3 regions of the Paenibacillus sp. FSL R10-2788 genome follow, and region 1 is predicted to be linked to each of the others. Evidence: riboswitches for the same ligand, from Rfam matches in the RefSeq annotation. Region 1 holds a riboswitch; each other region holds the start of a gene.

Region 1 (3,279 bases):
AAATAAGCTTTACGGCCAGCGGATATCGCCTCACGGAACGCTTCCGCCATGACGAGCGGATTATGTGCCGTTGCGATAGCCGTATTAAGCAGAACAGCAGCGGCCCCCATCTCCATTGCTTCCGCCGCTTCCGACGGTTTGCCAATCCCGGCATCTACAATAATCGGCAAATTCACTTCTTCAATAAGAATACGCACAAGCTCCTTGGTGCGCAGGCCGCGATTCGTCCCGATCGGCGCACCAAGCGGCATCACAGCAGCAGCACCGGCATCTCTCAGACGTAAAGCAGCCGAAAGGTCCGGACTCATATAAGGCAATACTACAAAACCCTCCGCTGCTAAAATCTCTGTAGCTCGTATGGTCTCCAGATTATCTGGAAGCAGGTATTTCTGATCATTGATCACTTCGATCTTGACCCAGTTCCCCAGTCCCGCAGCTCTTGCTAATCTCGCAATACGGACTGCCTCTTCCGCTGTGCGCGCTCCTGAGGTATTAGGCAGAAGAGTCATATGGCCGGGAATGTGGTTCATGATATTTTCTGCTCCACCTTGCGGGTCCACTCGGCGAAGCGCTACAGTAATTACCTGAGAACCAGAGCTAGCAATCACTTCGGGAATCAGCGTATTCCGGCTATATTTTCCGGTTCCGATAAATAATCTACTGGTTAATTCGATGCCGCCAATATGTAACGGGTCATGCATGAAATTACCTCCCTTTGGTTCTTATAAATTTCTCAAAATTCTATACCGCTCCATCTCAACCCCCACCAACAAAGTGCACCAGTTCCAAACGATCATCCTCGCTCAGAGCAGTACTTTCATAATTCTCCTTACTGACAATTTCTCCATTCAGCTCAATGATCATCAGACGACCCGACCACTCAGGAAGACTGATCAAATCAGCTATAGTTTGAATACCACCAGAACACTCTGCGGATTTCCCGTTAATCAACAGCTTCATTCTGAATCACCCCCTTCGCCCATGCTGTTACCTCCAGGCTATGAATGAACCGCCTTATGAATAGCTTTGGCGGCCTCATAAGGATCATCCGCTCCGCAAATACCGGACATCACAGCAACTCCTGCCGCACCTTTCCTGACGATCTGCGCCGCATTAGCGGGGCTAATTCCGCCAATCGCAATTACAGGAATAGAACTGGTCTTCACCGTTTCTGCAAGCAGCTCTAGCCCACGTGCGGGCAGCCCTAACTTGCTATCCGAGGGAAATACATGACCAAACAAGCAATAATCAGCTCCCTGCTCTGAAGCATTCGCCGCTTCTTCCGGAGAATGAACCGATCTCCCCAGCCAAAGCTGAGGTGCAATTCGCCGGGCTGTAACCGGGCTCAGACTGTGCCCAGCCAACTGAACACCCGCGGCACCAGCTGCCAATGCTACATCGATCCGGTCATTGATTATCAGTTTGGTAGCGGGTATACCGGCAGCCAACAGCTCCTGTGCCGCAGAGAGCAGTTCGCGTGCTGGACATTGCTTCTCTCTTAAGTGAATATAATCGACCCATGTCTGCACCGTGACAGCCAGTTCAACAAATTGTCTCAACTGCTGCTTGCCGTCTGATATTAGATGGATCTCAGCTTGTACCACTCGCGATCTCCTCTCTCTCACTTCCCTGTAGGTCAGTAAAAAACAAAAAAACTGCCCCCGTAAGGAAGGCAGTCAGAATCTGTATATAGACGGCACTACAAATAGCCCGACAACAGAAATTCGTTCTCCACTTCCCTACGCTGGTCTTAACCAGATCAGGTTCAAAGGGTCCGGAAATCCATTCCGTCTCAGCCAATCGGCACCCCTAGTGACATAAATATACAATTTTGAAATACTAACGTGGTTTATAGTAACATATTTTTTTATTGAAATACACCCATTTATTCACATTAGCTGTACTAATCTAACCGTTTACTACCTCGCCACCATTTACATGAATAACCTGTCCAGTCACATAACTGGAATCGTCAGAGGCTAGATATACATAAGCTGGCGCCAGCTCCTCTGGTTGTCCAGGCCGTTTCATAGGCTGCGTGCCTCCGAACTCGCTAACCTGCTTCGCATCAAAGGTAGAGGGAATTAGCGGTGTCCAGATTGGACCTGGTGCTACACCGTTTACCCGTATGCCCTTCTCCGCCAGATTCGTGGACAAAGATCGTGTGAAACTAAGGATAGCTCCTTTAGTTGATGAATAGTCCAGCAGCTGCGGGCTTCCGCGATAAGCGGTAATTGAAGTTGTATTTATAATTGTAGATCCCGCTTTTAAATGAGGCATAGCTGCTTTTGATAAATAGAACATCGCAAATATATTCGTACGGAAAGTACGCTCTAGCTGCTCGGAAGTAATATCCTCGATCTTAGCTTGCGGATGTTGCTCCGCCGCGTTATTGATGAGAATATCAAGCTTTCCTAAGCCCTCTACCGTCTGTTTAATAAGATCCTTACAGAATTTCTCGTCACCGATATCACCTGGAATTAGGATACATTTGCGGCCTTCCTGCTCGACCTGACGTTTAGTTTCCTCTGCATCTGAGTGTTCATTAAGATATGAAATGACCACATCAGCACCTTCTTTAGCAAAAAGCACAGCAACTGCACGCCCAATTCCGCTGTCTCCACCGGTAATCAACGCCGCCTTGTCTTGCAGTTTACCTGCTGCTTTATAATTTGCCGGCTCGTATTTGGGCAGCGGCGTCATTTCACTCTCAATCCCTGGCTGATGATGCTGCTCCTGTGGGGGTAAGGTTTTTGTAGCTTGTTTATTATTGCCTGACATCTTCCCTATCTCCTCTCGTTAAGCAAATTGATAGTTAACTGATCATCTTAGGATGGCACAACAATGCACGTTTATACGCTGGGTTTGTCATTTTCTTAAATCGCTTTACGAATCTTACTTACCACAATGCAAGTAGAAATAAACAACCGTGGATGTAAACTGCTGTAAGTGGAGAGGACTTCACTGCATACAAAAAGGCACAGCACCGCTGCTGTGCCTTGAATTGTTCACCCTAACTATTTCAAAGAAGAAACATGATTTTCTGCATTCACTTCATGTTCCAGTACCCACATAAAATAAAGAGCCTTAGCTGCTTTCTCCCGGGTCACTATGGCTTTAGGTTCTAGTTCTGTCCCATTGACCATTTGACCTCTAGCAATCCCCACTTCAGATCTAATAAGCCCTAATTCATAAGCACTTTTCACTTTTGAAATTAAAAAGGGAGAAATGTCCGCTGTATCAACCAGCTGCTGCCAGGATACAAGTGGATAGTACATC
Region 2 (3,279 bases), 1.7 Mb from region 1:
ATGAATGAGTCTTTAAATGAGTCTTCAACTGAGCCTTTGTTACATACTGCGCTTATGCAGTTTATATTTCCCTTCTCTATAAAAAAGGGCGATTCTAAGCAGCTTATCCAGCAATTACAGGACGACGGATTCACACGTTTTTTTCTGGATAACAAAGAACTGGAAGCTGCCTATTATGGAGAAGGTTACTGTGTTTCCCATGAACGAATGGAGCGCACCTATTTACCGTTTGCCGCACACGTCCTTTTTCCGCGCAGGAAGGATGCCGACTCGTTTCGCCGTTTTTCCAGAGTAAATAATCTCGACTGCATTCTGGAGATTCCGCAGCAATCTATATTTTTCAAAATTCTCTCGACGGATATATTCATATGTCCCTTTCAGCTTGGATTCGTGACGATACGTGTCCAGCTGGAGGGGGATTCGATTCCCTTTAGTATTGCCCTAGAATTCGCGGATCGTTTCCGTGCGCTAGAGAAAACCTTCATACAGGATGACTACACTTATATTCATTGCGGGGAACAGACCTATGAGATGGTAGAGGATTTTGTCTTCCGAAATTTGGTGGATGGACTGGAGCCATATCTGGATCAATCGGATATCAATGGGGCTTATTTTGAGACCCTTCCTTTTTTCGTAGATGAAAGAATGCAGGTACAAGCTTTTTACGGCTTTCAGAATGAAGAAAGTTCTGATGAGATTAGTGTAAATCTACGCTATCGCGCCTCACAGCTTGATGGAATTGATCTGAACGGAAAGCCCTATGCCAGTGCAAGCGATCCAGCGTATATTGCAAACTATTGTCATGAGCATTCCTATAATCGCTGGGGCCCAGACACGTATTATATGATGAATGAGCAGACCTTTTGCTGCATGACCCGCGCTGAACAGGAAATTGCTGTTAGTCTAGCCAACCAGATGTACGGGCAATATTATTACGGATTTTTACTCAATATTTTCCACAAAATCGTTCTGCTAAAGCTTGCCAACATGCACTCCCGACTTCGGATTAATCATGATTATGAGGAAATAGACAATCTAATCTACTCCATTAATAAGTTCTCGGCAAAGTTCTACTTCTTGGAGTTGATTTCCCAGTCGCAGGGCCGGGAGATATTTCTTCAGCTGCGTAAAGTATACGGAAACGACGCTTTGTTCGAGGAAGTGAAAGAAACCTTAAATGACCTGTTTCAGTATCAGGATAAGTTTCAATCCAAGCGACGGGATAATCTGCTGATGATTCTCACTGTATTTACGGTAGTAAGCGGGATTTACGGCATGAATCAGGTCATTGACGATCTGGATGGAAAAATCCAATGGAGTAAAATGATTGGTTATTCCCCCTTTGAATTTCTTGCCCTCTTCGTGATCATGAGCGGGATTCTGATCAGCGTTGTCCTCACGCTAGGGGCGCTGGTTAGTGAGCTTAAACGGCGTCACCGCAAGAAATATAAAGATCTAGACTAGCAAAAAAGAAACTACTGGATTGGAAAAATTCAGGAGTGCACTACTAGACATTCCGAGTACAGCCGTCTATAATACACCGTATGCGAGAAATATAAGATATAAAGTATGGGTACAAAACTTATACTTACTTATATTGCACATAGAAATACCCGTTAACTTCATAGAACCAGGGGTGCTGGAATTGGCCGGCTGAGATTGTATCCCACAAGATACTGACCCTTATACCTGATCTGGATAATGCCAGCGTAGGAATCGCCAATTGGTTCTGGTCCCTGTGACCTTGACTAACCTTGCGCCAAGCCAGCGTCCCGATCACTCGGGGCGCTTTTTTTGTAAGATCACTAAAAGATGTAGAAAAACGTACATACTACACTTTACGGTTCATGTTGTGAAGACGGGATTCTTGTAACCTTAAAGGAGAGAAGAAGACATGCACCTCAAAAAAGCACTTACGTTGTGCCTCACCTGTGTACTCATTCTTGCCATTGCCGGATGCGGCAGCAACAATGGGAATACAGCCGGAAACAAAGCAAATGCTACTGATCCAACTGCAGCGGCTGGCACGGATGCTCCAAAAGAGCTCACCAAAGTTAAAGTCGCACTCGACTGGACACCGAACACGAATCATACCGGTCTATACGTAGCTAAGGATCTTGGTTACTACGCTGAAGAAGGTCTGGACGTCGAAATCGTTCAACCAGGCGCAGCGGGTTCTGATACTATGGTTACTTCTGGCGAAGCCGCATTTGGCATCAGCGCCCAAGAAGGATTAACGCTAGCCCGTCTACAAGGCGTACCCCTTGTCTCGATAGCAGCTATTATTCAGCATAATACATCGGGATTCGCCGCTCCAGTAGATCGCAATATTAAATCACCAAAGGATTTCGAAGGTAAAACCTACGGAGGCTGGGGCTCACCGGCCGAAGAAGCAGCCATGAAGGCCATCATGGATCCTGAAGGTGGCGATGTGAAAAAGGTGAAGCTGATCAGTATCGGTGAAGCTGATTATTTTACCGCCGTCAAACGTGACATTGATTTCGCCTGGATTTTCTACGCTTGGACTGGAGTTGAGGCTGAGTTGCGTGGCCAGCCATTGGATATGCTGTACTTAAAGGATTATGCGCCACAGCTCGATTATTACACGCCTGTGCTGACGACGAGTGAGAAGCAAATTGCAGATCATCCTGAGCTGGTGAAGGCCTTCATGAAAGCCACATCAAAAGGTTATCAATATGCTATTGATCATCCGGAAGAGGCTGCCGGTATGTTATCGAAGGCCGTTCCTGACCTGGACGCCGACCTTGTCCTAGCTAGCCAAAAATGGCTTAGCCCAAAATACAAGGACGATGCTGCCCGCTGGGGCGAGCAAAAAACCGAGGTCTGGCAAAATTACGGCGACTGGATGTATGATCTGAAGTTGCTGGATAAACCGCTGGATGCTGCTAGTGCATTCAGTAATGATTTTTTACCGGCGGAGTAGAGAGCGGACTTCAGAACCAAGAAGGTTGGACGTCACTTGAGGAAGGAGGAACGGAACGGAGCGTAGTGATGTGCTACGTGAGTACCGGACTTCCCAAGTTCGTTCAAGATTCGACGTCGAGTTTGCTTCCTGAATTACTTCATTATCAAAGTTGGCTTTTTGAACTCACCTTATAATTTAAGAGCTCAAAAAGTCGGCTTTCAGAACCAAGAAGGTTGGACGTTACTTGAGGAAGGAGGAACGGAGCGTAGTGATGTGCTACGTGAGTACCGGACTTCCCAAGTTCGTTCAAGATTCGATGTCGAGTTTGCTTCCTGAGTTACTTCGTTATCAAA
Region 3 (3,279 bases), 780 kb from region 1:
CTGAAGTAACCGAGTCCTTTACTGCCGCCGAGCCATTCCCCGATAGTAGCTCCGATGACGCAGTATACAATGGACAGCTTTAAGCCAGAGAAAAAAGCAGGCAACGCCAGTGGAATTTGGGTTTTGACAAGCAGCTGCCAGCGGTTTGCACCAAATGTTAATAATAAGTCCTTGTAAGTCTGGCCACTTGTACGAAGTCCATCATATGTACTCACTACGACTGGAAAAAAAGCCGTCAAAAACACCACAGCCACTTTGCTCCACAGCGAATATCCGAACCACATAATAAAAATGGGGGATAGCGCAATTAATGGGATCGTCTGGCTAATGATAAGAAAGGGATAGATGGCCTTTTCTATGGGGCGATACAGGAACATTCCAGTGCCCAGCAATACACCACAAATAACAGAAAGGACAAAACCCACCAGTATCTCCTGTAACGTTGCCAATAAATGCTGTCCGAATAATAATTGCCTGTGCTCGATCAATGCGAAGCCAATAGATGAAGGTGCAGGGAGAATAAAGGCTGGAATCATGTGAAGGCGAACAGCTGACTCCCAGATTACAAGAATGAGCAGTACCAGAAGAACGAAGGGACCATAATTGTCTAGATGTTTTTTAAAAGGTAAAGGTTGCATGCAATCTTCGCTCCAACTCTTCCCGTAGTGCTATAAACCGGGGTTCATAGTTCATCTTATAATGTCTTGGCCTTGGTAGATCCACAACGATCTCCTGTAATTCGCTGTGCGCACCGCCAGATAATAAATAAATCCGGTCACTGAGCAATAGTGCTTCTTCCAGATCATGAGTGATGAGCATAATCGTCTGATTCAATTCACCCCATAACTCCAACAGCCAACGGTGTATCTCGCGTTTGGTCATGGCATCGAGAGCGCCAAAGGGCTCATCCAGCAGCATAAGACCACTTCCGCCTCCAGCCACTAAGGTGCGCAGAAATGCGACTCGCTGTTTCATTCCACCCGAAAGTTCATGGGGATAAGCGTTCTCTACATCTGCTAAGCCGAAGCGGGTCAACATTTCCCGAATCTGAGTGATCGTTTCTTGTTTATTGAATCTGGGCTTGATCTCCCAAGGCAAAAGGCAGTTGTCGAGCACTGTCCTCCAAGGCAGCAATAAATCCTGCTGAGGCATATAAGCGATCTGGCCTAAACGACTAGCGGTTGACGGGTGCGTAGAGAGTTTTATTTTTCCGTGAGTAGGTTCGAGTAAACCGGCAATCGTTTTGAAAAATGTACTTTTCCCGCATCCGCTAGCACCTACTACGGAGACGAATTCCCCTTGCCTGATATCCATGGATAGATCTGCGAATACAGGGGGTTGCTCAGATTCCGGAAAAGAGTAGGTTAGGCCTTGAATAGATAAAATGGTCGTGATGATCTAACCTCCTAAAATTTTTGTGGAGCGCCTAAACAAATAAAGACCCATCCATTTCCAGAGGAAATGAATGGGTCAAAAAGTTCATTCTGCATAATAACACTTAACATGCTTGATGAAAATTCTGCTCCACTTCCCTCCGCTGGTATGATCCAGATCAGGTTCCAAGGGTCCGGAGCTTGAAGCTCCGTCTCAGTCGGCCGACTCCCCTAGTGAAATAACAGGTCCATATTAATTTGTTAATAAATATACCATATCTTTCTGAGAAGTAAAGAGAGAAAGAAGTGAAGGATTAATCCAAGATTGGGTAAGATATAGGTAGGAATCTAGTTAATATTATAATTCCGATGTATATAATCGGAAAAAAGTATTGACGATCATGTGATGGCAGTGTACTATTCAATTTACCGGAAAAAAACCGGATAGAGAGAGGGGATTTAATAATGAAAAAATGGAGTTTAACTATTATATTGGCGTTAACCGTGGTCCTTGTAGCGGCTTGCGGCAATAATTCGAATACCAATACGGCTGCTGAACCAACAGCTGGAACGAATGGTGGAACAGCATCTTCAGCGCAAAACAGTTTGGAGGCTGTGAAGGCCAGCGGCAAATTGCGGATAGGTACAGAAGGGACTTATGCACCTTTTACTTATCATGACACTGCGGGGAAATTGACTGGTTTTGACGTGGAAATTGCTGAAGAAGTAGCCAAACGTTTAGGTGTCAAAGCTGAATTTTTTGAAACTCAGTGGGATGGTATTTTTGCTGGGATGGATGCGAAACGGTTTGATGTCATTTTCAATGAAGTTTCCATTAACGAAGATCGCAAAGTGAAATATGATTTCTCTGAACCCTATATCGTATCCAAAGCAGTATTGATCGTGAGCGAAGACAATGAGGATATTAAGACCTTTGCCGATCTTAAAGGTAAAAAAGCCGGACAATCCCTGACAAGTAATTTATCCGATATCGCTCGTGAGAACGGTGCTGAAATCGTAGCTACAGATGGTTTCAATCAAGCGATGGACCTGCTGACTTCGGGACGTATTGATGCAACTGTGAATGATGGCTTGTCTTATCTGGATCTAAAAAAACAAAAACCAGATGCAAAAATTAAAGTGGTTGATGAGATTCCTGAAGGATCACAAAGTGCCGCGGTATTCCTGAAAGGTAATGATGAGCTGGTGAAAGCGGTCAGTGATGCGATTACAGAGATGAAGAGTGATGGAACGTACTTGAAAATTTCCGAGAAATACTTTGGAGCTGACGTTTCAAAATAATACAAGGCTAGCAAGGCTAATTAAGCCTGGAAGCTAAAAAGGATGTCTGAATAATGGATGACCGCAAAATACAAATTTTCTTAGACACACTGCTACCCCTGCTAAAAGCCGGGGTGGCTTTTACCATTCCGTTGGCGCTACTTTCCTTTGTGCTTGGATTGATTTTGGCGATCCTAACCGCGCTGGCACGTCTTTCTCCGTGGGTAATTCCGAAGCTAATCGCCCGTTTTTATGTGTGGGTTATTCGAGGAACCCCATTGTTAGTGCAGCTATTTATTATATTTTATGGTTTGCCGGCTGTTGGTATTGTACTCGACCCCTTCATTGCCGCCACCATTGGATTTACTCTTAGCGTAGGGGCTTATTCATCGGAAATCGTACGCGCTGCTATCCTGTCGATACATAAAGGCCAATGGGAAGCTGCCTTCTCAGTCGGGATGACTCGTGGGCAGGCTCTGCGCCGCGTAATTCTGCCACAAGCTGCGCGCGTTTCTGTACCGCCGTTATCCAATTCCTTTATTAGCTTGGTTAAAGATACTTCGCTTGCAGCGATCATCACCTATACGGAGATGTTTAGAACCGCACAGCAGGTAGCCTCTACCAC

What was found. A riboswitch is a leader RNA that binds a small molecule or an ion and turns the genes downstream of it on or off. The one in region 1 is predicted to bind thiamine pyrophosphate.
Region 2: it holds a riboswitch for thiamine pyrophosphate, as region 1 does, so the genes downstream of both, NSQ50_RS02110 (ABC transporter substrate-binding protein) here and NSQ50_RS09230 (thiamine phosphate synthase) in region 1, are expected to answer to the same signal.
Region 3: it holds a riboswitch for thiamine pyrophosphate, as region 1 does, so the genes downstream of both, NSQ50_RS12775 (ABC transporter ATP-binding protein) here and NSQ50_RS09230 (thiamine phosphate synthase) in region 1, are expected to answer to the same signal.

What each region holds. Positions count from the first base shown of each region.
Region 1 is NZ_JBBOQA010000001.1:2,134,787-2,138,065, reverse strand. Features, by position in the region: gene NSQ50_RS09240 (thiazole synthase) at 1-701, opposite strand, end outside; gene thiS (sulfur carrier protein ThiS) at 757-960, opposite strand; gene NSQ50_RS09230 (thiamine phosphate synthase) at 999-1,604, opposite strand; TPP riboswitch at 1,720-1,821, opposite strand; gene NSQ50_RS09225 (SDR family oxidoreductase) at 1,909-2,781, opposite strand; gene NSQ50_RS09220 (GDSL-type esterase/lipase family protein) at 3,018-3,279, opposite strand, start outside.
Region 2 is NZ_JBBOQA010000001.1:470,207-473,485, reverse strand. Features, by position in the region: gene NSQ50_RS02115 (hypothetical protein) at 1-1,464, shown strand; TPP riboswitch at 1,623-1,733, shown strand; gene NSQ50_RS02110 (ABC transporter substrate-binding protein) at 1,895-2,944, shown strand.
Region 3 is NZ_JBBOQA010000001.1:2,910,300-2,913,578, forward strand. Features, by position in the region: gene NSQ50_RS12770 (ABC transporter permease) at 1-638, opposite strand, end outside; gene NSQ50_RS12775 (ABC transporter ATP-binding protein) at 619-1,314, opposite strand; TPP riboswitch at 1,513-1,616, opposite strand; gene NSQ50_RS12780 (amino acid ABC transporter substrate-binding protein) at 1,839-2,675, shown strand; gene NSQ50_RS12785 (amino acid ABC transporter permease) at 2,729-3,279, shown strand, end outside.